2 linked regions of the Exiguobacterium sibiricum 7-3 genome follow. The protein of the gene in region 1 interacts with the protein of each later gene in a pairwise test. Links are inferred from orthologs where the notes say so. Each region holds a gene or a part of one and is shown on either strand. Other genes may lie near its edges. The genes, in order: P402_RS0111665 and recJ.

Evidence for each region.
Region 2: the proteins of P402_RS0111665 (region 1) and recJ interact in binary tests that used the Escherichia coli proteins (3 or more experiments, as listed by UniProt). The link is inferred for Exiguobacterium sibiricum 7-3 from one-to-one orthologs.

The regions. Positions count from the first base shown.
Region 1 is NZ_KK211190.1:2,040,245-2,057,346, forward strand. What follows is about bases 6,335-9,235. They hold P402_RS0111665 (DNA topoisomerase III), read right to left. Parts: upstream 8,894-9,235; coding sequence 6,776-8,893; downstream 6,335-6,775. Other genes in these bases: P402_RS0111660 (hypothetical protein), read right to left, coding at 6,360-6,776; P402_RS16525 (DMT family transporter), read left to right, coding at 8,937-9,235. In the rest of the region: P402_RS0111635 (ABC transporter ATP-binding protein), read left to right, coding at 1-118; P402_RS0111640 (ABC transporter permease), read left to right, coding at 118-1,248; P402_RS0111645 (MFS transporter), read left to right, coding at 1,397-2,575; P402_RS16520 (HAMP domain-containing sensor histidine kinase), read right to left, coding at 2,939-5,524; P402_RS0111655 (hypothetical protein), read right to left, coding at 5,757-6,290; more of P402_RS16525, read left to right, coding at 9,236-9,830; P402_RS0111675 (MDR family MFS transporter), read right to left, coding at 9,887-11,347; P402_RS0111680 (SDR family NAD(P)-dependent oxidoreductase), read left to right, coding at 11,504-12,316; P402_RS0111685 (hypothetical protein), read right to left, coding at 12,378-12,752; P402_RS0111690 (ECF transporter S component), read right to left, coding at 12,786-13,352; P402_RS0111695 (ATP-binding cassette domain-containing protein), read right to left, coding at 13,343-14,308; P402_RS0111700 (hypothetical protein), read right to left, coding at 14,271-14,969; P402_RS0111705 (DUF4430 domain-containing protein), read right to left, coding at 14,947-15,363; P402_RS0111710 (hypothetical protein), read right to left, coding at 15,360-16,256; rnz (ribonuclease Z), read right to left, coding at 16,262-17,102.
Region 2 is NZ_KK211190.1:963,411-975,844, forward strand. What follows is about bases 9,223-12,200. They hold recJ (single-stranded-DNA-specific exonuclease RecJ), read left to right. Parts: upstream 9,223-9,545; coding sequence 9,546-11,855; downstream 11,856-12,200. Other genes in these bases: P402_RS0105830 (adenine phosphoribosyltransferase), read left to right, coding at 11,834-12,200. Also shown: P402_RS16270 (L-aspartate oxidase), read left to right, coding at 1-862; nadC (carboxylating nicotinate-nucleotide diphosphorylase), read left to right, coding at 831-1,673; quinolinate synthase NadA, read left to right, coding at 1,663-2,760; Holliday junction branch migration protein RuvA, read left to right, coding at 2,968-3,561; Holliday junction branch migration DNA helicase RuvB, read left to right, coding at 3,566-4,561; tRNA preQ1(34) S-adenosylmethionine ribosyltransferase-isomerase QueA, read left to right, coding at 4,564-5,607; tRNA guanosine(34) transglycosylase Tgt, read left to right, coding at 5,604-6,749; preprotein translocase subunit YajC, read left to right, coding at 6,821-7,111; more of P402_RS0105830, read left to right, coding at 12,201-12,352. UniProt on the Escherichia coli protein: Single-stranded-DNA-specific exonuclease.

The sequences.
Region 1 (17,102 bases):
TTGCGACCGGTTATTGTTGATCCAACATGGTCGTCTAATCGAAGCCGGTACCCCCAATGATTTGATTCAACGTTTTGGTTCCATCGATGAAGCTTTCATTCCAAAGGAGCGAGTATAATGCAAATTCTGACAGTAGCGGAACGTGTGATTTCACAAATTTTTCGGGATAAACGGACGATTGCCATGATGTTTCTCGCTCCCTTATTTGTTCTGTTCTTACTGTCGACGATTCTCGGTTCGAGCTCGGACGATGTGACAATCGGTACGGTCGATTTACCGGTGACCTTTCAAGATACACTGAAAACCAAAACAGACATCCGCACCTTTTCAAGCAAAGCGGCTGGTATCACTGCCATGAAGGATCGACAGATTGATGCCTTGATCACCTTTCAAAAGAATCAGCCGAAAATTTTAATTGAAGGCGGCGACATTTCAAAAAACGCCGCAGCGCTCCAACTCATTCAAGAAACCTTGATCACGATTCAAGGAAAACAAGCACTCACAGCCAATACGAAACTCACGGCAACCGTTCAACAGTTGCAACAACAATTGACGCAATTAACGAATCAAACATTCGATACGCCGCAACCTGCATCACCCACTCTTACCAAACCCGACATCCAATTTTTATACGGCAATCCGGATGCTGAATTATTTGATCAAATCGCCCCTGCCTTGATGGGGTTTTTCATCTTCCTATTTGTCTTCATCATTGCCGGTGTCAGCTTTTTACGGGAGCGGTCGAGCGGTACACTCGAACGGACGCTTGCGACGCCGCTCAAACGCTCGAGTATCGTCTTCGGTTATTTTGTCGGTTTCTTTTTATTCGTCACGATCCAGACGATTCTTATTCAGTTATTCATCGTCAACGTGCTTGACGTGACGCAACAGGGAAACTACTTCTTACTTTTGTTCGTCAATCTCCTGACGGCAAGTGTCGCCTTGTCGCTTGGTTTACTGCTGTCGAGTTTTTCCCGGACTGAATTTCAACTGATCCAGTTCATTCCGTTAGCCATCGTGCCTCAGATTTTCTTCAGCGGATTGTTTGATTTGGGTGATGCTCCCGTGTGGGTCGAAATCATTAATCGGTTGATGCCATTGACTTATGCCGCGCATGCTCTGCAAAATATCATGACTCGGGGCTACGGGCTTCAAGACATTTGGCTCGATCTTGTCGTATTGGCAGGTTTTGTCCTCCTGTTCGTCGCACTCAATATGCGGGCTCTCAAAAAACAACGCCCGGTCTAAGAACATCGACTTCATTTCCCAGACTCCATTGACAATCCATTTTTTTCCTTATACAATCAAAAAAAAAAGCGAAATGAGGCCGACCAATGTAAATCCATCTAGATTACCTACCCACTAACTAAATACGAACGATGTGGAGGTTTTATAGATGAACCGATTTACAACTTTACTGGTCAGCCAGTGGGTAGCAAATGCGGGAGATGCGCTCTACATCGTCGCTCTCATCGCTACCCTGTATGCTGAAACCGGACAGGCCAGCACAGCTGCCCTGTTCCCGATTGCCGTGACGGCAGGCATGGCCATGAGCGGATTTTTCTTTGCTTCTCTTGCACGACGCTTTCGACATGCATCCTTGCTGTTGTTTAGCCAACTTATTAAAACCGTCACACTGGGAGTGATCGTTTTTCTTGATCTTCCCATTGCTTCTCTTCTCGTGTGCGTCGTTTGGATTGCGTTCCTCGATGGTTTTGCACGTCCCATCGAGAGTGCCTTTCTGCCTCGGATCACCGATGATTTGCAAAAAGCCAACAGTTTGGTCCAAGGAACCAATCAAGTCGTCCAACTCGTGATGTGGCCGCTTGGAGCCATTTTCGTCAGTGTTGGGTCTCCGCATCTTGTTTTGATGATTTCCTTCGGCTTGTTTATCGGAGCGACCCTTTGGACAACGTTGTTTCATCGTCAAGTGCGTCAGCTGGCTGATCCGGTCGAAGATTCGGACGAATCGCCAACATTTCAATCGAGTTTTCGATATACCCGCACACATCCGGCTGCCCGCCTCAATACGACGTTGCTCGGCATCGATGCGTTTGCAAGCACTGCCTGGATTTCAGCGTTGTTTCTTGTTTATATCGATACGCACCTCGCGCTGTCCCGCAGCTGGTGGGGAATTCTCAATGCCTTTTACCTGCTGAGTATGATCGGCGGCAGTTACTATATGCTCCGTCGCACGAAGCGGAAACCCTTGTTGATTAGCAGTGTCGTATTATCGATTGGTGCAACGGTCCTCTTCGCCTCGGCACCGCATGTCGTCTTTGCCATCATTGCCTGTATCATGCAAGGCGCAGCCAGTCAGTTACGAGCCATTGACATGAACACGCGGTTGCAGGAAGCTACACCAATCGCCCGGTTACCTTATGTTTACAGCATGCAGCAAACCGTCTATACACTGAGTTTTTGTCTCGGCAGTTTAGTGTTTGGTCTGCTTGCGGACCGCTTGAACATCGAAATCGTGTACTGGATCGCCGCTGTCATCGCTCTGTTGATGCTTCCGTCGGCACGGCGGCTTCAACAGTCCGTCCCCGCCTCCGCGGAACGCCACGTTTCGTGATCGATCCATGTTTTGAATACGATCCATGAAAATGGGGCTGACTCAAAAGTCAATTTCTACACAGATGAGGGTGGCAGATTATAAGTCTGCCACCCTCATCTTGTTCAACAGGAATCACTCGCTTCTCGCAACTTTTACAGGAAAAAGTAAGCATCCTGAAAGCCAATTTGTATTATCAACCCTTTATCCGCAAGACAAACATCATTCCAAGTCCCAGCAACAGACCGGTCAGACCGAGGTAAAAGTACGCCCCGTTTCAATCGAGTTGCAATCCACTTGGGTCACTCAAAATCCAAAACAAAAGACAGTGCGTTCCGGGGAACCCACTGTCTTTTGTGTTCTCATCATCACTTGGAACGTCACTTATCGTTTACGAAGCTGACTGTTTGAAGCTGTTGGTGCCTCAATGATTTCTTCAAGCAATACATCTGCTTGAACGAATGGCAGTTCGACTGTAAAGACCGAACCCTTTCCTTCCGTCGATTCCACATGAATCAATCCTTCATGTGCCCGGACGATTTCTTGACAAATCGCCAGACCAAGACCGGTCCCGCCGATTTTCCGGCTGTCGGAGTTATCGACCCGATAAAACTTACCAAACAACTCCGGTAACGCTTGACGCGGAATGCCGATGCCTTCGTCCGTAACCGTGACGCGTAACCGGTCATCTAATTCTTCGAGTTTTAACTCAACCTGTCCGCCGTCCGGTGAATACTTGATGGCGTTGTTTATCAGGTTTCCAAACAGTTGCCGCATCTTCGCTTCATCTGCCTCAATCCAACGTAACGGTGTATCCCCTGTATCGAGACTCAATTGATGATGTGTCGCAGAACCGGCTTGGAATTCGGCCACTTCCTGAATCAAGTCTGCAAGGTCAAGTGCCTTGAAATGATACTGCTGTTGGCTCGATTCCATCCGCTGAACGTCGAGGAAATCATTAACGAGACTCGTCAGACGTTGTGTCTCGGTATGAATCGTCGTCAAGTAGCGTTGTTGTCGATCCGCCGGCAAATCTTTCGCAAGCATCAATTCCGTGTAACCAAAGATGGAAGCGAGTGGTGTCCGCAATTCATGGGAGACCGTCGATACGAATTCTGACTTCATCCGATCGATTCCCGTCTCAATCGTCACATCACGTAAGACGAGCATCGTCCCGCGGAATCGACCGCCATAATGGATGCCTTCCGCATAGACCTGGACGAACCGTTCTTCTTTATTCAGAGATAATGACAATCCTTCCGTCGGTATCTCATGGCTGCACACACGATCCATATAATCCAAAAACGCTTCATGTTGGTCGACTTGAACGGCCAACTCTTCGATTTTGACATCAAGCGTCATCAAACCGTCGTCGTTGAACTGATCATGTGCCGGATGGTGGAACAACGCCAACAACGGTTTATTGGCGAAGATTTTTCCACCTTCGATATAGATGACGGCTTCACGGATCGAGTGCAACAGTTTCGACGTTTTCTCGCGTTCCCGCTCGATTTCATCAAACACCCGCATCCGCAGGAGTGATAATGCCAACTGACGCGAGAACGACCAAATCTCTCCCGTCTGATCGTCATTAAACTGATCGCGGTATCGAACGAGATAAATGCTCGCAATCATCGTGTTCGTCGCCGGGTCCATGACCGGAACGACCGTTTCATACATGCTGTATGGATACGGAAGCGGATGATCACTCGTGACCTGTTTCGTCGATCGGACAGCCCGTTTGTGCATGCGCGCCCGCTCGAGCAAAGACATCGAGGACGTCAAGAGTTTACGTTCCTGATCGACGGTCATCCCGTAAGAGACGATATCCGTATAGCGGTCTTCTTCGAGGAAGACGATTGCCCCTAACTCGGCATCCGTGATCGTAATCAACTTCTCGATGATGGCCGGATAGGCCGTTAATGTCTCGCGTGACGCGAGGGTTTCCGTCAATTCGTTCCGGTAACGCAAATGTGTTTCATTGCGTAACGTTATATCAAGAGCTTCTTCCAGCTCTTCTTGTTGTGTTTGCAACTCTTCTTGTTGCGCCACCAATTCTTCTTGCTGACTTTGCAGTTCGTCGTTGCTTGAGACGAGTTGCATTTTTTGTGCGGAAATCGCCGCCGCCATTTGATTAAAGGTCGTCGTCAATTCCCCAATTTCGTCTCGCTCGTTCACGACGTGAATCGGTGTAGCGTCTTCCCCTTTTGCCAAACGACTGCTTTCCCGGTTGAGTTGACGCAATTGTCCGGTCAACTTCGACACGAACGGGCGAACGAGTAAGGCAATGATAAGTAACAGGACTGCTAAATTGATGAAACCAAGAATTTGCGACGTATTCACTTGTTTTCCAAGCTTATCTTGCGCTGCCAACTCTTGTTTGTTCAATGAGTTACGATACTCCGTGAACACCGTTTCCATATCAACGATGCTCGAACTCATATCAGCTGCACTTTTTGTTTGGATGTTGAAATTCCGGTCCGGATCAAGTTGCTGCGCCTGCGTCACTTTTCCGAGCGTCGCCATCTGCAGAAACGGTTCCGTCACATCACCGTCTTTTTTAGCGGCAACATAGTTCGTTAAACTTGGCATGACACGTTCCGTATAGGCACTGTAGAGTGTCCGGGCATCGGTTGCATATTGTTCTTCTTCTTTAAAACGCGCATTTTTTTCGAACCACGTCGTCTGGCGATTAATGGCGTCTTTTTTCCGTTCGATTTCTTCAAGCATCGCCCTATCACCTAACAGGACGAATCCACGCATTTCATATTGAAGACTCTGCCAGGATTCATATAAGTTCGTCGCTCGTGTTCGATGATCGTTCAACGTCAAGAGTTCCTGACGCGAATCCTGCACTTGATTTTTCGTATAAAAGTAAACACCGGCTGAGGTCAGCACGAGTGTCAGAATAATCATATAGAAGGCGAACATAATTTGGCGTCCAATCGTACGATTAAGCCATGATTTCATCTATTGATCCCCCTCTATCGTGTTCTTAATACACAATTTTTTTGTTTCTAAACTCTATTTTAAAGCTTTTTTATTGAATTCCACTAAATATGCTCAAAAAAGACCACTTTTCATCTAACTTTAATCTAAACGGTTGTATGTTACAAACAGATGTCGAAAAACAGTGTTTTGTTACTCTAGTGAATGGGTTTCATACCAAAAACCCACTCCGATGAACGGAGTGGGCAACGATTTAAAAATTCGAATGATTGGAATTTTGATGATCCGTGTGATGCTGATTCATATGCATTTGATGATGATCATGGTGTGTGCCCGAATGACGGCGGACCGGCTGTTCGTCCGCTAATGGATCACCTTCAAGCAGACCAAGCCGTGCATACTGCGCCACAATGTCTTGTTTTGTTGTTCCTTGGATTACATCCGTCTGTTGAATCAGCGCCAAAATTCCTTTTGCCAGTCGAACCGGTTCCAAATTCGTCTTTTCAATCGGAAACACTGACAAGGAACGCATGTATGTCAAATAGTCTTGTGCTCCTGACTCTGATGGTGTCACAAGTTGTGACGCATGATGCCGAAGTGATGTGGTGATTCCACTCGTCGAAATTCCTTTTGAGGCTGCTGAAATCAATGAAATGACAATGACGGAAATAATCAGAACAAAAAAGATGACCATGAAAACCGGCATCCCGGAAAAAAAGCCGTCGCCTTCGATATACAGCAACAGTCGGTTGCCGTTAAGCAATGAAGCGAATCCTGATAACGCCATAAAAACCCTCCTCGTTTCGTATAATAGTTACTTTTACGCAACACGAACAAGGCGGGTTTCCGTTTTTTGTTAAGTTTCTAAGGAAACTTCAGCATTAAACCAATCTTCAACAAACAAAAAACCGTTCGGGGCATCAATCCGATAAGAATACAGGACGGCAAAGTCACCGTCCGCCATCATCGGTAAGGTGATTTCCCGTAATATGGCCTTCACTTCTTCCGTCATGACGGTCTCATAGCGGACGAAATCGTCTTCCCGGGTTTCCCGTTCCGTCAAATACGGTAACAATAATGATTTCCCAAACGATTGGGGATCATCGATGACTTCTGCCGTCACTCCGAATAATTCTTCCGCTTCTTCAATCAGCGCATCAGCCTGCCCGACCGTCACTTGATTCGGGAACCAGACCGTCAGTTTGGTCCCTTCTTTTAAAAATTGTTCGAACATCGGTATAAAGGTCTTATTTTCCATCAAATCGTAATGCATCAAGCTTCTCCCTTCACAAACTCGAATTTCAATTGATTTTGTTCCAAATACAGCATCGCCTGGAAGGTCCGTCCATTTTTTTTCATATCAAGCGGCTTTGTTTTTCCATTCGCAAGCAGTTTTTTCAGTTCGGTTTGCGTCAGGCGTGCCCCGAGAATCGTCTTCGGCAGGGTAAACCCGCAATTGTTCTTCTGATAGGCACTGCACCCGTAAAATTTGCCTCGATCGAGCAACTCTGCCTGACAGACCGGACAGATGCCAACCAGCCGGTTCGTTGCGCCCCGCGCCCGTTTTGCCGGTACCTGGGTCGGATCGACTTCTAATTGTTCGACCCGTGTTTTTGCATCCTGAACTAAATGTTGCGACAGTTTCTTCGCCTGATCGACGAACTGAGCCGCTGAAGCCTCACCCTTCCCGATTTGATCCAGCCGGCTTTCCCATTTCGCAGTCATCTCCGGCGAGGCGAGAATACTTCCGCTGACGGCTTCAATCAGAATCCGTCCTTTCGCCGTCGGATGAAGTTCTTTTTTCTTCACTTGAATGTATTCCCGGCGTTTCAGTCCGTCGATGATACCGGCACGGGTTGCTTCTGTTCCAAGTCCCTCGATTTCCTTCATGATGGCTTGAAGTTCATTTTCAAGCACTTTTCCGGCCGTTTTCATCCCGAGAATCAAGGTTCCTTCCGTGTAGCGTTTTGGCGGTTCCGTTTGTTTCTCGAGTAACTTCGCGCTTTTAATCGGTACCTGTTGTCCGATTTCAAGTGCCGGCAGTTCCTGCTCTTTCGCTTCAACCTTCAAGACTTTCTTGAATCCTAACTCAAGCGACCGGCTGCCTTTTGTGATGAAGCGGTCCTGTTCTCGTTCCGTAATGATTTCCGTTTTTTCCGACCGGGCATCCGGAGCAAACGCCGCTAAGAAACGACGGACGATCAAATCATAGACTTGTGCGTCACGTCCTGTCAGTTTCGCAACAGCTCCCGCTTCTTCCGTCGGGATGATCGCATAATGATCGCTGACCTTCGCTGAATTGACGTACCGTTTATTGTTCGTAATGTTGTTCGTCACGATATCCGTCAGTTCGGTATACTCCGGCTGTTTCAAAAGTCGTTTTAAAATCTTCGGAAACTGGCTCGCTTCATCTTTTGAGACAAACGACGAATCAGTCCGCGGATAACTGATCCAACCCCGGATGTACAGTTTTTGCGCAATATCGAGTGTTTCTTTTGCGCCGAGTCCGAAACGCCGGCTCGCTTCCGTTTGCAACAACGATAAACTGAACCAAAATGGCGGCTTTTCAACTTGTTCCGTCTTATCGACCGCCGCTACGACACCTGTTCCTGGAGTTCGGGCAACAATCGTTTCCGCGAGGCTCCGTTCTGTAATCTTCGTTTGTTTTTTGATATTGATGTATTTTCCTTTATACCGGGTAAAGTCCGCTTCGACTTCAAAAAACGTTTCCGGACGGAAGGTCTCGATCTGCTTCTCCCGCTCAACGATTAACGATAGCGTCGGCGTCTGGACCCGTCCCAGTGAAAAGACGTCGGCGATACCTTTTTTCTTGAGCAACGTCGTATAAGCCCGTGAAGCATTCATCCCGATTAGCCAGTCGGCACAGGCGCGACTCATCGCCTCATGGAACAGATTCTCGGTTTCTTTGCCATCGAGCAGATTCGCAAAACCGTGATCTACGGCCTGCGGTGTCAGACTGGAAATCCAAAGGCGCTGAATCGGTTTCGCGTTATTGGCCAATCGGAGAATCAATCGGACGATTGCCTCTCCCTCTCGCTCGGCATCCGATGCTATAATGATGGAAGTCGTCGTCCGTTCGTTCAGTAACTTCTTGATGACTTGGAACGCTTTGCTTTTTCCCCGGGATAACCGGTAGTCGAACCGTTCCGGGATGATCGGAAGATGGTCATAGTTCCATCGTTTCCATTTGGCATCGTAATGGGCCGGTTCCTGGAGTTCACATAAATGGCCGACGGCATAAGCAAGCTTTGCCCCGGCCGGAAATCGGTCACACGGTTTGATTTCAATATAGCCGTCCCGCTTGACCGATGGATACGGCGCTGCCAGTTTTTCAGCTTGTTTCGGTTTTTCCGCAATGATTAATTGCATTGGTTCACCCTCATTTCCTTACTTCAGACACGCGGAGGTTAACATGCCCTATTTCACTTTATTCATGGCACTCTTTTTTATCTCGACATCTGCAATTTTCGTTAAATGGGCCGAAACCCCGATTGAAGCGGTTGCTTTTTACAGAATGTTGTTTTCGACACTGTTGCTGTTACCGTTGATTCACCTGAAAGAATTACTTAGTCTCAGTTCAACGACCATCCGACATATGATTTTAAGCGGAATTCTCTTAGCCGGTCATTTTTGGCTGTGGTTCCTGTCCCTTGATTATACGACAGTTGCCAGCTCGACGCTCTTCGTAACCGCGAGTCCGATTTTCGTTTTGATCGGGAACGCTGTCTTCTTTAAACAACATCCGTCAAGAAAAGCCCTCTTTTTCGTCGGCGTCGCGTTGCTTGGCGGCGGACTTGTCGCTTACGGTGACATCGCGGTCGGTCCAAGAGCGCTGATCGGAGACGGACTCGCCTTGCTTGCGACGATTCTTGTCGCCGGTTACTGGCTGCTCGGTCAGCATGTCCGGACAAGCGTCTCGACGAACACGTATTCATTCGGTGTCTATGCCGTGTCCTCCGTCGTTCTGTTACTGTTTTCGCTCATTCAGTCGGTCAATCTAGTCGGTTCATTCCAAACTGATTGGAAAATTTATATTTTACTCGCTGTTTTCCCGACGCTGCTTGGTCACAACTTATTTAACTGGGCCTTGTCGCGTGTCAGCGCTAGTATCGTCAGCATCACGATTCTCGGTGAAGCCGTTTGGGGGATGATTTTCGGATACTTCCTGTTCCAAGAGTCGTTGACCTGGATTCAAATCACCGGTGCTGCCTTACTGCTCGTCGGAATCGGTCTGTTCCTCCGGCGCAACGAACGGGATATCCGGGAACAATTCGCCAAACAAAATGCCGCTACGACTGCGGAATAAAAAAAACGAACACCAGTCAGACCCGCTTCTCACAGAAGGTGGCTGACTGGTGTTTTTTAATTGGTCGGATCTTCCGGACGGACTTTCGGCAGTCGGAAGGTCATGAAAAAGGCAAGGATGGCACAGACGAGCCCCCCGATGAAGACGAGGTGCAGTCCGTTTGCGAGCGCCTGTTCCGCGGCCGATTGAACGTCTGCTCCGTAACGGGCTGCCGTACCGGCCTGGAAAAACGGATCAATCGAGTAGCCGGAAAGCAGCTTCGAGTCGGAAAATGCCTGGATGATCGAGACGTTAAACAATGTTCCGAATATCGCCACACCAAGCGTTTGACCCGTCGTACTCAAAAACGAGTTGACGGCAGTCGCCGATCCACGGAGCGACCAGTCGACTGATGTCTGTAAGACGACCATGAAGACCGGTTGTGCCAATCCGAAACCGATCCCGATCAACGAGACAGCCAAATAAATGAAGACATCGCTTGATTCCCGTCCGATTCCGATTAAAATCGTCATCCCGATGACGAGTAATCCCATTCCGGTCATCGTCCGGTAGCGCGGCGAGGCGATGCCAATCGTCCGCCCGCCAACGATCGCAGTCAGTGTCCAAAACAAGGATAACGGCATCAGCATGAAGCCGGCTTCGGTCGGACTTTTCCCGAGAACACCTTGCGCAAAAATCGGGATGTACGCCGACATCGAGACGAGTACCCAGGCAGAAAAGAAGACGGCCAGATTGATGACGAGAATGACCGGATGGCGGATGACCACAGGTGGCAATAACGGATCAGCTGCTTTTTTCTCGACCCGGTAAAACCAAAACAACAGGACCACACTGACCGCAAAACTGATTAAAATCAGCGGTTCGGCAAATGATTCGGTCTCACTCCCGGAGAGTAATCCGTACAGCAGGGCACTCATCCCGGTCGCAAATAAAATCGCTCCCCGGTAATCAATCTTGCGTGACGTTTCGGTAACATTTTCTTTATAGAACAGGACGATCATGATAAAGGAGATCAAGGCAAACGGAACATTTAACAAAAAGATATAGCGCCACGATAACGTCTCGACCAAAAAACCGCCGACTAGCGGACCGGCGACACCGGAGATTCCCCAAACCGCACTTAAAACGCCCTGGATTTTTCCGCGTTCCTCGTATGTATACAAATCTCCGATGATGGTCATCGCAATCGGCAGGACGGCTCCGGCACCAATTCCTTGCGCGGCCCGGAACAGAATCAATGTTTCCATCGATTGAGCCAGTCCACACGCAAGCGATGCGACCGTGAAGACCCCGATTCCGAACAACAGGACTCGTTTTCTTCCGTACAAGTCAGCCATCTTTCCATAAATCGGTGTCGATACGGCCATGAACAGTAAGAACCCGGCGAAAATCCAACTGACGAGTTTAGCACCATTCAACTCGCTCGCCATGACGGGTGTCGCTGTTGCAACGATCGTTCCTTCAATCGCTGCCAAAAATGTAGCTAATAATAAGGCAATCGTGACATTTTTCCTCAAGACACTCAGCTCGCTTTCTGTGTTTGTACCATTCTCTTATCATACAGTGAATGACCGAACTTCTAAAAGGAGATGCTTATCAAGCAGGAATCAAGGGAACAATAGGGAATGATAAAGATTAGAGAATGAGTCATCAATTGAATGGAGGAGTATGACATGTTACGAAAAACTGCTTTGATTACAGGTGCTTCCGGTGGGATCGGTCTTGACTTAGCCGTATTGGCGGCACGCGATGGATTTGACTGTGTCTTGATTGCCCGCAACGAAAAGAAACTGACCGAGCTTAAGCATGTCCTTGAAAAACGTTACCAAATCAAGGCTTACACATTCGCAGTCGATCTCTCACAATCAGACAGCGTCTCCCGTGTTCTCAGTTTCCTCGAGGAACATGAACTGACGGTTGATTTATTATTCAACAATGCCGGCTTTGCGACATCAGGCCGTTTCGCGGAAATCGATCCGTCAGAAGATTTAAATTCGATTCATGTCAACGTCGTCGCCTTAACGGAACTGACGAAACGTCTGGTGCCGGGCATGCTTGATCGCGGGTTCGGTCGTATCCTGAATGTTGCCTCTGTTGCCGCCTTCATGCCGGGACCGTATATGAGCGTCTACTATGCCACTAAAGCGTATGTCTTGTCGTTGTCCGAAGCACTCGCATCTGAACTCGATGGCTCCGGTGTCACGGTTACCTGTCTTTGTCCGGGACCGACGGATACGAACTTCTTTGATCGTGCCCAAATCACGTTACCATTCAAAAGTATGCCGTCTCACCTCGTCGCATTTGCCGGATACCGGGGAGCATTAAAAGGAAAACGAGTTGTCGTACCCGGAGCAAGTAACCGCGCTATGGTGACGTTCGCTAAACTGTTACCACGCCGTCTCTTAACGGAAGTTACTGGACGCATTCAAAATCCAGATCAGCAACAACAAGAGACACCGGTCGAAGAATTCGCTGTTTCCAACTAATCCGAACACAGAAAAGACGTTCATCCTTTCTTACTGGAAAGTGATGGACGTCTTGTTTTGTTTAATTTGGTTTTGGACGATGAAAATGATCCGTCATCCATTTTTGAACGTTTTTCGGAATGGAGGTATACCGGTACACGTACCGAAGCGTGACAGCCCCCGTCACCATGACCAGATAACCGCTCGACAGGACTAACAACCAGGCAACAATCGACAGGAACAAATCTGTCTCAAAAAAGAGATGTCCGATCAGTCCGCCTTCGACGGAGGTAATCAGCATCGCTCCGGGAAAAATCGCTGCTGCCAGTAAATAAAACCCCGCATAACGTCCACGAATCGTTTCCTTCAACAATAAGATACTTCCAAATAGCAGACCAAAACCAGCAATAAGTAACAACCCGACGAGATACGTTATGGACAGCGGCGAACTAAGCATCACGCTTCACTCCAATCGAAATGGGATTACTTATCATGTACCCTGATTTCCATCAAACGAGTGCAAAATCCGCAAAAAAATCGGGTACAAAAACCAGATGAAGACAGCATTCGAAACGCCGTGCAATAAATCAAATAGACCGCCTGTCAAGAGTAGTGTCCAAAACGCTTCTCGCGAAAACTCGGTAAAGATTAAAAAACCTAAATTGCTGATCCAGCCATAAAAAAACCCCGCCGCCAGTCCATAGATCGTTAAAAGCCATCTCGTTCGCATACCCGGTAAGACACAGAGAAGACTGATGACCGTGTACGCCACGATTTGAAATAACACAAAAGGACCACTTCCTAAAAATAAACTCGTCAAGACGACAACGAGCATTCCGACAATCGTTCCGGAAACCGGCCCTACACAGGCTGCGACCAGGAGAACTAGTGCGGTCGCCGGTTGAACATTCGGAATGCTTGCAAAAATCAGCCTTCCGACAATCGCCGCTGCCGTGATGAGGGCCATGAACCGAAGCATGGACTCTGAAATCGGACGTTTTTCGAAACAGAGAATAACTAAACTGATGAGGAGGACTGCTGCGCCGATCAACTCCATTCGTACAACCTGCTTTGCTCGATGAACATCGATGTCGGACCATCAAAGGCAATTTCCCCTTGGACAAGATACACGATGCGGGTCGCACAAAAAATCAGGTCGGGATCGTGCGTGGCGAGAATAATCAACTTGTCCGGATGATTCAGCATAGTTTGAATAAAATCAGACCGTTGCTGATTGGTTAACCCCGCCGTCGGTTCATCAAAATAACAGGCTTCTTCCGTCCAGGAAAGCCGTTCGATCAATTGTTTTTTTTGTTCGGAAAAAGTAGCGCCCGGCTTATCCAAGACAGGTGCCAGGGCAGGATGTGCCGGAACATAACATTTTTCCCCGGTTCGTTTGACCTTTCCGTAAAGCGGCCGGTCAACCCCAAGCAACAGGCGTAGCAAGGTTGATTTCCCACTTCCGTTGGCTCCAATCAAGGCTACCCGCTCCCCTAAGCGAAACGACATCTGTTCGACCAGCAAGGCGTATTTTGCCTGCAACGGATAACGGTGCCGGATGCGTAACATCTCGTCGATGACCTTTCCTTTGACCGCTCTCGTTCCGCTCTGTTTTTTGAGTGGATGCTGTTGTACCACGGAATAGGTGATGTGACAGGAAAAACGACGTTCGATTTCCTCAAACAACAGTATCAACCGGTTTTTACGGACTTGATCTAAAAATAAAAACGGTTCCGCCAAGAAAATCCGTTCCGGTAAGCTAGACAATGTATACCCGAGCGAAACCAGTTGCTGTTCCCCCGAAGACAACTCACTTGTCTCTCGGTCAAAAAAAGCTTCCAGCCCAAGTAATGTCGCCAGTTCTCCTGCGACAAATAAACTGGTCGTCGCTAACATATCGCGAACACGACCATGCAACAGGCGGTCCGGATGAATCACTTCGGCTCCGGCCGTATGGGCCAGTTGTTCCAGACGTTCAAGTGAACCTTCTTCGTCGGTAATGATGGTAGGCATCCCGTATTCCTCCTTTTGAGAACATTACTAATCCGGGTAACACTAACGCGGCCCCGACCGCAACAGGAGACCATAAGGCAATGTATATTACTGTAATCAGAAGTCCCATCAACAGATCAGAACGCGTCAAGTGACGTAACGGACTCGGGACTGCTTCGACCGGTAACAGATGATACAACGCAACCCGTTCCATCTTTTCTGCCACCGGTTGTTTGGCATGGCTCATCTTCACTTCCGGCCACGTACGGAGCAACGATGGCAAGATAGCCAGGACCATCCCCGTTAAGCGCGTCAGTCGCGGTAGAATCCGAAATAACGGACCCATCTGATCGAGTCGGACCAATGTAAAAGTCAATTGACTTGATGTTACGAACAAGGCAACCGTCAGTCCGGTCAACCAAATCCCGTATGGATCAACGGAAGCACCGACGAGCAGAGGGGCATACATCATTCCGATATAAATCAGAGGTAACGTCAGATAGCGCAAAACGTTCCATTGACGCATCCATGTAAAGAATACGAAATGTCCGGTCAAAACAATCAGTATGCCGGCATATGTGTGCAAAAAGAACGGGACCGATAACATCGCCACTAAAAAAAGAGCGACATTCAGTGGATGAAGTCGCTCCCGTTCCGCCTTACTGAAAATAAGCCATTGCATCTTTTTCAAATCGCCATTCCAGACGGTCGCCGTCTTTTAGTTCGTACGCCCCTGCCCCGACTTGTGCCGGTTTGTCATTGACGCCAAATACCCAGCCGCTGCTTGCTCCGGCTGATTTTTCACGGATACCGTCAACGGCCGTCACGTACGCCATTTCACCCTTACCGGTCTGTACGACCGGCAGTTTTGTCTCTTCCAGTGCATCGAGCGCCGTTTCCGATTTGCTCAAGCACATCTCTTTTTCGAATAATGTCGTCGTTTTTTTCTTTGCATGATTGACGACCGAAACGTCTACGGAGCGGTCACATGCTTTTGAATCCGCCGTCTGATCCGCCGGTTTTTCCGTACATCCTGCAAGCAACAAGATTCCACTCATCAGCATCCATTTTTTCATCGTACGACTCCTTTTCGTCTTGAGGTCTCAAAACTGTAATTGTATAAAAGTATTGTTTTCTCCCGTAACGATTGCCCGTCGGAACGAAGATACGTCAATCGAATCGCGTTGGCCAACACATCTTCTCCGGTATTCACATACGGAATCAATTCACCTTGATCGTTAATCAATAGAACCGTAGCATCCTGTAAGCTGAACGTTTCATACAAACCATCCAAATCCATCTCGACATACGGTGTCTTCGATTCATGGAGAATCTGCTTGATAGATAAAGTCTTCAACGTTCGAAACGAGGTCGAGGCATCAATCAATTTTTGATAGTACGACTCGAGCGAACGGGTCAGTACTTCTTCCCGGGGACGGTACGTCAATGTGCCCGTCACTTCTTGATAGGTCACTTCGTACCGGATGAACCGCTTCGGACTTTTCGCGATCAACTCAAATGTCGCATTCCGCAGGTTGCCTCCTTGGTCAAACAACAATTGACTTTGTTCCAGTCGCAGCGAGTCGTCTCCGATCCGCCGGTCAATGTGCGTCATCAGTGTGTCAAAAGATTCATCTGTAATCGTGACCTGTCCGATTTGTTGTGTCTCTTCCCGAAGCGTAAACGTATCGAACGGTCCCAGGATGAGCTGAAGCAGGAAAAAAAGAAATCCGAATAAGGCCATATATCGTTTGTATCGAGAATTTTTTTTCGGGTGCAGGACAATCAGGAATAAGATGATTCCCAGCGGCAACTGAATGTCATAGACAGGAAACGATACCGCTCCTAAACATGCATAAAAAACGAATTTCAAGTAAAGATATTGTTCCTTTTCCGTCCGTTTTTCTAAAAAGAAACCAAGAATGATACTTGCTAGCAGAAACAATGACCATTGGATGAGAAAGTCCATGTTGTTTACCCCTTAATCACGACAGATTGATGATCTGTCATGAGGTATGACTCTTCAAATACTTCCCGCGCCTCCACTTCCAACCGTTGTTCTTGATCAACATACCGTGCAGAAATATGCGTCAGCAACAATTTTTTAGCCTGTGCTTTTAAGGCGATTTCAGCAGCTTGTCTTGCTGTCGAATGACCAAAACGTCCGGCATGATCTTGTTCCGAATCAGCAAATGTCGCCTCATGCACAAGGACATCTACTTCTTGTGCCAAACGGATACTCCCGTCACATGGCACCGTATCTCCTAACACGGCCAACTTGATGCCCGGCTTTGGGTCTCCAAGAAAATCAGTCGACCGGTGTTCGATTCCCTCAAATACAAACGTTTCCTGCTGTTTGATTTGACGATAGAGTGGTCCAGAAGGAATGCCCAGTTGTTGTAACGCTTCGACACGTAATGCTCCTTTTTCTTCCTGACCTTCAATCCGGTAACCGTACGCCAAAAATCGATGTTCCAATTCTTCGACAGTGATTCGGAATCCTTCCTGTTCGTATGTCCCGCCTGCCTCGACTTCAATGATGTCGAGCGGATAACGCAGATACGTCCCGGTAACCCGTAATGTCGCCTCCAGCCACTCCTTTAATCCTTTTGGTCCATAGATCGTCAACAACGTCGTACCTTCCAGTGCAGCCCGGGTACTGATAAAACCCGGCAGTCCAAAGATATGATCACCGTGCAGATGTGTGATGAAAATCGTACTGACCTTACGCGGTTTGATCGGACTGTGCAACATCTGATGTTGCGTTGCTTCACCGCAATCAAATAACCAGGTCATCTTCGGATGTAACAGTGCG
Region 2 (12,434 bases), 1.1 Mb from region 1 along the record:
CGGCGGATTGTTCACGGCCTCGACGAATGAACCAAACCTGACAGGTGACGGTCTGGCACTCGCTGCTCAAGTCGGAGCCCGTTTGTCGGATTTAGGTTACATCCAGCATCATCCGACAGTACTGTTGCACGACGGTGTCAGTCAGGGCTTGATCACAGAAGCATTACGGGGAGCGGGTGCTTTTTTGATGACAGCAGACGGTCGTCGTGTGATGGCGGATCATCCGCAAGGGGACTTGGCTGCCCGGGATGAAGTCGCAACGAGAATTACGACGGTACGTGAACGGGAACCCGTTTATCTTAATACGACTTTTGTCGAACAAATTCAAACACGCTTTCCGACGTTTGTTAAAAAATGTGAAACATTGAACATATCACCTGATGTCGTCGAAGTGACGACCGGTGTTCACTTTTTAATGGGCGGGATTAAAACGGATCGTCTCGGACGGACGACTGTTCCGGGACTGTATGCAGTTGGAGAGACGGCATCAACGGGATTGCATGGGAAAAATCGATTGGCCTCCAACTCACTCCTTGAATGTTTCGTGATGGGCAAAGAATTGGCATTACGGCTTCAGTTGCCAACACGTCAGCCGTTACCTGAAGTAGACATCACACAAGAGGGAGAGCAGCGGCCGCTCGATTCATCTTGGACAGAAGCGTTAAGCGTTAAGCTTGATGAAATCATACTGAAACAAACACTGGAAACCTTCAAAAATCAACCGGATGAACAAGGATCCGGACGGGACGCTGAACTGAGGCGCCTGCATCTGATGACGGCTAAGCTGTTACTTGAAGGAGCAATTCAACGACTAAAAGGAGAACAACCACATGAACAGATGGTACCTACGACGACAGCTTGAAGATTTTTTAGTGGAGGATATCGGTCATCAGGATGTGACGAGTGAAGTTTGTCTGACTGGCGCTGAACACGGAACCGGTCAATTCATGGCAAAAGAGTCCGGTATTTTTTGCGGCGAAGCTGTATTGGTCGAATTAGCGCGACTGCTCGAGGTCGAACACGAAACAATCGTCCGGGATGGACAACCAATTTCCCGCGGACAAGTGGTCGCAAAATGGTCCGGCCGCCTACAAGCGATTTTGACGGGAGAGCGCGTCGCTTTAAATCTCATTCAACGAACGTCAGGAATTGCGACATTGACGCACCAGGCCGTTAGTCTCGTCAGTGGGAAAGTCCGGATTGCTGATACCCGAAAAACAACACCGGGACTAAGGATGCTGGAAAAACATGCGGTTCGAGTCGGAGGCGGATTTAATCACCGCGGTCGACTCGATGATGCCGTCATGATTAAAGATAACCACATTACCGTCGCCGGTTCGATTACAGCGGCAGTCAATCGAGCGAAGGCGCAAGTCGGTCATACGACACCGATTGAGGTGGAAGTCGAGACCGGTGAAGAGGTAAAGGAAGCGGTCGCAGCCGGTGTCGACATCATCATGCTTGATAACCGGACACCGGAAGAAATCAAGCTGTTCCGGTCATGGATCCCTCAATCGATTACGGTTGAATTGTCGGGTGGCATCACGCTTGATACGTTACCGGCATATTGTGAATGCGGGGCAGATTATATCTCGCTTGGTGCATTGACCCATTCGGCACCAGCGTTAGACATCAGTATGAAAATTGCGGGAGGAAAAAAAGATGAGTCTTAATTTATTTACAGAGCAGGGGATTCCAAGAACATATTTAGAAAAAACAGATGCAGAATTAGTGTCAATCATCGAAGGTGTCAAACAGCGGATGGGGCCGCGGTTATTTTTACCGGCGCATCATTATCAAAAAGATGAGGTTGTTCAGTTTGCCGATGCAACAGGAGATTCGCTCCAACTCGCCCAATTGGCGAAACAGATGACCGATGCGGACTATACCGTTTTTTGTGGTGTCCACTTCATGGCGGAGACAGCAGATATGCTGACGGATCAAAATCATACGGTCGTCTTACCGGATATGCGGGCCGGCTGTTCAATGGCTGATATGGCGAACGGCTTTCAGACGGAACGGGCATATGACGTGTTGACGAACCGGCTGGGACGATCGATTCTCCCGTTGACGTATGTCAATTCAACGGCTGAAATCAAAGCGTTTGTCGGTCGTCACGGTGGAGCGACCGTCACGTCATCAAATGCTGTTCAAATGGTCGAGTGGGCACTTGCAGAGCGCGAGATTCTCTTTTTCCTGCCCGATCAGCATCTCGGGCGAAATACGGCACATGCCTTGGGGATTCCGCTCGAACAGATGGCTGTCTGGGATCCGATTGCGGATCAGTTGGTGTTTGACGGAGCGGATGAGGACATCCGGGTCGTATTATGGAAGGGACACTGCTCCGTTCATGAGAAGTTCACGGTCGGACAGATTGAGCAGTTCCGTCAAGCAGATCCCGAACGGAAAATCCTCGTTCATCCGGAGTGTTCCTTTGAAGTCGTCGCAGCGTCAGATTTGAATGGTTCGACAGCGTATATCATTGATCAAATCAGACAGGCGGAACCGGGAACGAAATGGGCAATCGGAACAGAAATGAACTTAGTCCAACGACTGGCGAAAGATTATCCGGAACTCGACATCGTGTCCTTGAATCCATTCATGTGTCCGTGTCTGACGATGAACCGGATTGATTTATCACATCTCGCCTGGTCACTGGAACAAATTGAATCCGGTCAGCCGGTCAATGTCATCACCGTCGATCCGGAAACGACCCGGTATGCGGTCCTCGCGCTCGAACGGATGCTGGAACGTTCATAAAGGTAAAGTTGAATCAAATAATAGATACACAACGAAACAGGGCGACGGAATGCGACATCCGTTGCCCTGTTTCGTTTTTTTGAGGGAAGGAGAGTTCTTAAATTTCCACCATGACCGTCTTGGATATGAAGAATTACGTTTTGAAGAGCCTCCTCGTTATATGCTACAATAACACGAGAGTTTGTTAATGGATGGGAGCGTTCTAAAGTGATAGAATTCGTACGCGGCGAAGTCGCTTATGTCTGTGCGGAATTCGTGACGATCGAGGTCGGGGGGATTGGCTACAAAATCGTAGCACCGAACCCGTTTTTTTATCGGACCGGAGACGAACAGGTTATCGTATATACGTATCATTATGTCAGAGAAGACCAGGAAGTCTTGTTCGGATTCCGTTCAAGACGTGAACGGGCGCTGTTTACGAAATTGCTTGGCGTAACAGGGATTGGTCCTAAAGGATCACTTGCCATCGTGGCGTCAGGAGATGTCGATGCGCTTGTTGAAGCAATCGAGCAGGAGAAGGAAAGTTATTTGATTAAATTCCCGGGTGTCGGTAAAAAGACAGCGAAGCAGATGACGCTTGATTTAAAAGGCAAGTTGGCTGAACTCGCACCGGATTATATTCCGAGCGAAGGGTTATTTGCCCAAGGAAATGCGGAATTGAATGAAGCATGTGAAGCCTTGACGGCACTTGGTTACAGCGACCGGGAAGTCGAGAAAGTCAAAAAAGCACTTCAAGGTGAAGTGTTGTCGACGGATCAATACGTGAAGCGGGCGTTGCAGTTGTTATTGAATGTGAGGTGAGAACGTGGAAGAACGGATTTTGTCAGAATCCGCACATGCGGAAGATCAAGAAGAGTGGAGTTTACGTCCTCAGACACTGGAACAATACATTGGTCAGGAAAAGGCGAAAGGCAACTTGAGCGTCTTTATTCAAGCGGCAAAAATCCGTCAAGAAACACTGGATCATGTGCTTTTATACGGTCCGCCCGGTCTTGGTAAGACGACACTTGCGACGATCATTGCCAACGAGATGGGCGTCGGCATCAAGACGACAGCCGGCCCGGCGATTGAACGGCCGGGGGATCTCGCGGCAATTTTGTCTTCGCTCGAACCGGGAGACGTCTTGTTCATTGACGAAATTCACCGGTTGAGCCGATCGATTGAGGAGATTCTTTATCCGGCGATGGAAGACTATTGTCTTGATATCGTCATCGGTCAAGGTGAACTGGCGCGTAGCGTACGGATTGATTTGCCACCGTTTACGCTAGTCGGTGCCACGACACGGGCAGGTATGTTGTCGGCACCTCTCCGTGACCGCTTTGGTGTGACGCTGAAACTGGAGTACTATACGATGCCGGAACTGTCGGCGATTGTCACACGGACATCCCGTTTGTTTGGCTTTGAAGCAGACCGGATGGCAGCAGAAGCGATTGCGCTTCGTTCCCGCGGGACACCACGGGTTGCCAACCGGTTGTTACGACGTGTCCGTGATTTTGCACAAGTCGCGCATCAGACCGCAATCGACGCGACACTTGCGACGAGTGCCCTCGATCGTTTACATGTCGATGCGCTTGGACTGGATGATGTCGATCACCGTCTGTTACGTTCGCTTGCCGAACGTTTTGCCGGTGGACCGGTGGGTCTCGAGACGATTGCGGCGACGATCGGCGAAGATGCTCAGACGATTGAAGACGTCTATGAACCTTATCTGCTTCAACAAGGTTTTTTACAACGGACACCACGAGGTCGTGTCTTGACGCCGTTTGCGCGGCAACATTTAGGATTGAAAGAAGGAAACTAAAGATGGATGTAAATTTATTTGATTTTCATTTACCGGAAGAACAGATTGCCCAAGTGCCATTGCTCGATCGGACAAGTTCGAAATTGATGGTCGTCAATCGGGAAACAGGCGCCCTTCGTCATAAAAAGTTTCATGATATCGTCTCGTATTTTAATGCGGGGGATACGCTCGTCATCAATGACACGAAGGTTTTACCGGCACGTCTGTTTGGTGTCAAAGAAGAGACCGGCGGTAAGATTGAACTGTTGTTGCTCAAACAGACAAGCGAAGATGTCTGGGAAACGCTCGCTAAACCGGCGAAACGCGTTAAACCGGGAACTGTGATGTCATTTGGTGACGGGTTACTCCGCGCGGAATGTGTCGAAGCACTCGACGATGGCGGACGGATTTTGAAGTTCTCGTACACCGGGATTTTTTATGAAGTACTCGATCAACTCGGGACGATGCCATTACCGCCTTATATCCACGAGCAACTCGAGGATCAGGACCGTTACCAGACCGTCTACGCCCGGGAACGGGGAAGCGCGGCAGCTCCGACGGCAGGTCTGCATTTTACACCGGAACTGTTGCAAGCATTGACGGATAAAGGTGTTCAGCTTGCACCGTTGACGTTACACGTCGGACTCGGGACATTCCGTCCGGTCTCCGTTGATGACGTAGACAGCCACAAAATGCATAGTGAGTACTACGAATTACCGGAGTCCTCTGCGAAGATTTTGCGTGAGACGCGTAAAAACGGCGGACGGATCATTGCCGTCGGAACAACTTCGACACGGACGCTTGAGACCGTCATCCGGGATCACGGTGATTTCGTCGAAGCATCCGGTTGGACAGATATCTTTATCTACCCGGGTCAGGAAATCAAAGGAATCGACGGCTTGATCACGAACTTCCACTTGCCGAAGTCGACCTTGATCATGCTCGTATCCGCTTTATCAACCCGTGAACATATCTTACATGCCTATGAAGAAGCTGTTGCGCAAAATTACCGATTCTTTAGTTTCGGAGACGCAATGTTCTTAACGAGAGAGGAATTAAACCGATGACAAAACATGCAGTAACGTACGAACATATTAAAACGTGTAAACAATCTGGTGCGCGGTTAGGAATCGTCCATACGCCGCACGGCAGCTTCGAGACACCTGTTTTCATGCCGGTCGGCACACAAGCGACCGTTAAGACGATGGCACCAGAACAGATTAAAGACATGAATGCGAACATCATTTTGTCCAATACCTATCATCTGTGGGTCCGTCCGGGCCATGATGTCATTAAAGAAGCCGGCGGTCTGCATAAATTCATGAACTGGGACGGCGCGATCTTAACCGATTCTGGCGGATTCCAAGTCTTTTCACTCGCTGATTTGCGTAATATCACAGAAGAAGGCGTCAATTTCCGGAACCACTTGAACGGGGATAAACTATTCCTGTCACCGGAAAAAGCGATGGAAATTCAAAATGCCCTTGGATCTGATATCATGATGGCGTTTGATGAGTGTCCACCGTTCCCGGCTTCTCATGAATATATGAAGGCTTCGGTCGAGCGGACAAGCCGCTGGGCGGAACGTTGCCTCGAGGCGCATGAACGGCCGCAGGATCAAGCATTGTTCGGTATCATTCAAGGCGGCGAGTACGAAGATTTACGTCGCCAAAGTGCGCGTGATCTCGCATCACTTGATTTCCCGGGTTACGCGGTCGGCGGTCTGTCAGTCGGAGAACCGAAAGATGTCATGTATCGTGCCCTTGATTTTACGACACCGCTCATGCCGGAAGACAAGCCCCGTTATTTGATGGGCGTCGGTTCACCGGATGCCTTGATTGAAGGTGCGATTCGCGGAATCGACATGTTTGACTGTGTTCTGCCGACGCGGATTGCGCGAAACGGTACGTTGATGACATCAAGTGGACGTCTCGTCGTCCGGAATGCCAAATATGCCCGTGATTTCCGTCCACTTGATGAGAAATGTGATTGCTATGCATGTAAGAATTACTCGCGTGCTTATATCCATCACTTGATCCGGGCGCAGGAAACATTTGGTCTTCACCTCTGTTCGACACACAATCTTCACTTCCTCGTCAAGTTGATGGAAGGCGTCCGTCAGGCGATTCGTGAAGATCGTTTGCTTGATTTCAAAGACGAATTCTTCGAAGAATACGGCTATAATTTGCCGAACGCAAAGAATTTCTGATAAATGGTCTGACAATTCCATTCTTTTTACGGTATAATGAACGTGATTTGAATGAAAAGGAGCTGACTCAGATGCAACAACTATTGACTTTCCTCCCGATGATCTTGATCTTCGTGGTGTTTTATTTCTTGTTGATTCGTCCACAGAACAAACGCCAGAAGCAAGTGCGTGAGATGCAAACCCAGTTATCACGCGGTGACTCGATCGTAACGATCGGTGGCCTTCATGGGGTCGTACAAAAAGTAGATGAGACAACCGTCACATTGAAGTCGGGTAACGCGCAATTGACGTTCAACCGTAGTGCGGTCGCAGAAGTTACGAAAAAAACTACGACTGTCATGGACGACGAAATCGTCGAATAAGGCTCAAAAAAGACGCTTTCCGAATTCGGAAGCGTCTTTTCTGTTTATATATGAGAAAAACGATTGCTAAGATTACCAATTCTTATGTAAGCTAGGATAGGATAAGAAAGTTGTCTGAAAATATACTGGGTTTGAGAGAAAGGACAATGTAGCATGATTAAGAAGGGAAAACTGGCCACGTTCTTCATCATCGTTGCCGCGCTGCTCGTTTTGATTGGCACGACATCGAATTGGCTCTTAAAAGACACAAAACTCGGTCTGGACTTAAAAGGCGGATTTGAAGTCTTGTATGAAGTACAACCACTGAAAGAAGGCGACGTCATCGATGCCAATGCGATGAGCGCGACGCTGACGGCAATCGAAAACCGGGTGAACGTACTTGGTGTTTCGGAACCGGACATCCGCATTGAAGGAGACAACCGGATTCGTGTCCAACTGGCTGGCGTCAAAAATCAGAGTGAAGCCCGTCAGATTTTATCTTCGACGGCCGAACTGTCATTCCGAGACATCAACGACAAGGTGTTACTTGATGGATCAGATTTAAAGGCAAAAGGAGCGAAAGTCGGATACGATCCGCAAACGAACGCACCGCTCGTCGAACTGACGATGAAATCAAAAGAAAAATTTTATGAAGTGACACAACAAGTGTCTAAAATGCAACCTCCTGCAAATCGTCTTGTCATCTGGCTCGACTATGAAAAAGGGGATACGTACGAAAAAGAGATTCAAAAAGAAAATTCGAAAATCGTCTCCGATGCTTCGGTCCAACAGCCGATCAACTCGGATAAAGCCATCATCTCTGGTGGTGACATCACAGCAGAATACGGGAAGCAATTATCGTCGATCCTGAATGCCGGAGCATTACCGGTCAAACTGGATGAAATCTATTCGACGTCTGTCTCGGCCGCGTTTGGTCAAGATGCCCTCGATCAGACTTTGTTTGCTTCAATGATCGGTGTTGCAGCCGTCTTCCTCTTCATGTTGCTGTTTTACCGGGTATCTGGTTTAGTGTCGATCATTACATTGTTGTTCTACATCTATCTCGTCATGATCTTCTTTAACGGAATTAATGCAGTCTTAACGTTGCCGGGTATCGCCGCTCTTGTACTTGGTGTAGGGATGGCAGTTGATGCGAACATCATCACGGCAGAACGGATTAAAGATGAACTCCGAAGTGGGAAATCCGTCTTGTCCGCTTTTAAAGCCGGTAACCGCCGCTCATTTGGTACGATTCTTGATGCCAACTTGACGACGTTGATTTCAGCAGGCGTGTTGTATTACTTCGGAACAAGTACCGTCAAAGGATTTGCCATCATGCTGATGGTCTCGATTGCCGTTACGTTCATCACGAATGTTTTTATCTCACGTTACTTGATGCAACTTCTCGTCAGCAGCCGCTGGTTTGATAAGAAAAAAACCTGGTTTGGCGTAAAGGAGGATGAAATTCGTGAACTTTAATCCAACGAAATTTGATTATGTCAAACATCGGAAAGTTTATTTTGCAATCACGATTGCGCTTTTAGTGATTTCGATTTTATTGTTGGCTTTCCGCGGATTGAACCTTGGAATCGACTTTACAGAAGGAACACGCGTTGAAATTTCTTCAACGAACACGATTAAGGAATCAGAGGTCCGTTCTGTTATTGAAGAGGCTGGAATTGATGCGGCTGAAATCAACGGCGTTCAATTTGCGCAAGGCGGAAAGCTCGCGAACGTGACGTTCGTCGGAGAATTCAGCCAGGAACAAATCTCGAAAATGAAACAAACGATTGAAGCGAAGTATAAGAAAGAACCAAGTATTTCGACGGTATCGGCGCAAGTCGGTCAGGAAATTGCCCGTAACGCGATTTATGCTGTCTTGCTAGCTTCACTCGGAATCGTCATTTACGTCTCGTTCCGATTCCAACCGCTTTACGGAATCGCGACAGTACTTGCTTTACTCCATGATGCGTTGATGATCATCGCCTTCTTCTCGTTGTTCCAGATTGAAGTTAATCTGTACTTCATCGCAGCGATTTTGACCATCATCGGTTATTCCGTCAACGATACGATCGTAACATTCGACCGGATTCGGGAAAACTTGGGTCTTGCTGAAAAAGGTGGCCGTCAAGTGACATTCAGTGAATTGTCGCATATCGTCAATGAATCGATTCAACAGACAATCATTCGTTCGATCAACACGGTCGTCACAGTCATCATGACGGCAGCGGCACTATACATCTTTGGTAGTGAAGCCATCCGTGGATTCAGTCTTGCCTTGCTTGTTGGTCTATTCATGGGCATGTATTCTTCGATCTTCATCGCAGCTCAACTGTGGCTCGTCATGAAAGGTCGAACTTTAAAATCAACTAAACAAGCCTCATGACCTGACCCGTGTTAGCTATCGCTAACGCGGGTTTTGTTTTATAATGATGAAGTTGATTGGAGGGATTAGATGTATCATTCAAAGAAAACATGGATCGATAAGGAAGTCGATTCCGTTAAAATAGACGAATTAGCCGGCCAGGTGGACGTTTCCCGGCAAGTCGCACACTTGCTCGTTCAGCGTGGCTTTGAGACAGCAGATCAAGCCAAAGCATTTTTGGAAACCGATCAAATGGCGTTTCATGATCCGTTTTTGTTCCAGGACATGAACAAAGTGATTACCCGGATCCAGCAAGCAGCCGACGAAGGTGAAATGATTTTGATTTACGGAGACTATGATGTCGACGGCGTCAGTTCCGCTGCGATTTTATGGCATGCGTTGATTGAAATCGGTGCGATGGCGGAATGCTACATTCCGAATCGTTTTACAGAAGGTTACGGACCGAACGAGGCAGCGTTCCGCTGGGCAGCGGAAGAGGGCTTTGGTCTCGTCATCACGGTCGACTGTGGAATTTCCGGTATCGAGGAAGCGGCCGTCTTAAAAGAACTGGGAGTCGACTTAATCATTACCGATCACCATGAAGCAAAAGACGTCTTGCCGGACGCTTTCGCGATGATTCATCCGGGTGTTGATTCCAATTACCCGTATTCGAAGCTTGCCGGTGCCGGTGTTGCCTTTAAGGTCGCCCATGCGTTACTGGGACGTGTGCCGGAAGAATTGCTTGATTTGGCTGTACTCGGAACGATTGCCGACTTAGTCCCGCTCGTCGGTGAAAACCGTTTGCTTGCAGCGAAAGGGATTGAAGCGCTAAATGCCAGTGAACGACCGGGCATCCTGGCGTTACGGAAAGTCTGCAGTCTCGTCGAAGACGAGTTGACGGAAGAGTCGGTCGGATTTGCCTTTGGTCCCCGGATCAATGCGGCAGGGCGACTCGACTCAGCGATGCCAGCACTTGAGATGCTACTCGCGGAAACGATTGAAGAAGCCAGTCTGCTTGCAGAACAACTCGACCAACAAAATAAGCAACGGCAGGATATCGTCAAGAAAATTGCCGAAGAAGCGACTGATCTCGTAGAACAGCATTATTTATCGGACCGAGTCTTAGTTGTCGACTCAAATCAATGGAATCCCGGCGTCGTCGGAATTGTGGCGTCCCGGCTCGTTGAAAAATATCATCGACCGGTCATTCTATTGTGTCATGACGCAGAAAAAGGCACCGCCAAAGGATCGGGGCGCTCGATTGCAGCGTTTGACCTCTTTGCTGAGTTAAATCAGTCGGCTGATATCTTACCGCACTTCGGAGGACATCCGGCGGCTGCCGGGATGACATTGTCATCCGAAAACGTTAAGGTCCTACGGGAACGATTGAATGCCCAAGCGGCAAGTTTACCGGAGGAAGCGTTCATCGCGACGACGGAAATTGATTTACGCTTAAATGTCTCGGATGTGTCGATCGGCTTGATCGAAGAGATGGGACGGCTGGCCCCGTTCGGTATGGGGAATCCGTCGCCGCGAGTTGTCGTCGAAGGCGCAAACATTCGTGACTTGAAACGGATTGGTCGTGATTTGACGCACTTGAAGGTTCTTGTGACCGACGGGAAGACCGAACTGGATGGAATCGGATTTGGGTTCGGAGACGCAGTCGATGAAGTATCGTCACTCGCAGAAGTTTCATTGATGGGAAGTCTGAACATCAATGAATGGAACGGATTCCGTAAACCGCAACTGATGATTCAGGATTTGGCGGTCGTTGATTATCAACTGTTTGATTATCGTGGTGGTAAAAAACCGCTGACAGATGTGTTTGAACTTCCGCATGATACGACGACGTTTGTTGCGTTTTCTGAAGAAACAAAGTCCAAATATGCCGAGCGTCCGCTGAACGGAGAAGCGAAGGCAAATGTTGTCTTTTTGGATATACCGGAAGAAGAAGCGGCTTTCTTGCCGTATTTAAAAGATTCCGAACGAATTTATTGTGCGTTTAAAGACGAAGGGTATTATTTCGAGACGATTCCGTCCCGGGAAGAGTTTAAACATTATTTCAATTACTTTGCGAAATGTCCCCGTGACGAGCTTCGAATTGGGCTCGTTCGTTTGTCGAAATCCCGAAAATGGTCGAAACGTTCGATTAACTTTATGCATTCAGTGTTTTCGGAACTGGATTTTCTTGTTACAATGGAGGACGGGCTGCCGGGTGTGAACCCGAACGCTGAAAAACGAGACTTGACGGAAGCTGCGACGTACAAGCGTCATGAGGAACGTCAACGTCTTGAGCAACAATACATTTATTCGTCACTCGCTCAGTTGAAAGAGCGTTTTGATACTTTGGTAGAAGCGGCGAAGCAGGAGGAAATGACATGGAGTTCAAACAGCATATAAAAGAGGTCGAAAACTGGCCGAAAGAAGGAATCAGCTTTAAAGATATTACATCCCTGATGCAAAACGGTCCTGCTTATAAGCAGTCGGTCGATGCCTTGATCGATTATGCCCGTAAACAAGGCGCAGATGTTATCGCCGGACCGGAAGCACGCGGATTTGTCGTCGGATGCCCAGCCGCATACGCGATGGAAATCGGATTCGTACCTGTCCGTAAAGAAGGGAAATTACCACGTGAGACGGTCCGTGTCGAGTATGGTCTTGAGTACGGAAAAGACGTCTTGACGATGCACCACGATGCGATCCAACCAGGACAACGCGTCGTCATTCTCGATGACCTACTGGCAACAGGCGGAACAATCGAAGCGACAATCAAAATGATCGAGCAACTTGGCGGAACGGTTGCCGGAATCGGATTCTTGATTGAACTTGATGGCTTGGGTGGACGTGAAAAATTAGAAGGATACGACATTCTATCCTTAATTCGTTACGCAGATTAATGAATCGCAAGTACCTTCTCGACAGTGGTCGGGGGGGTATTTCTTTTTATTTTGACATATTATCAAAATTTCACGATAATAG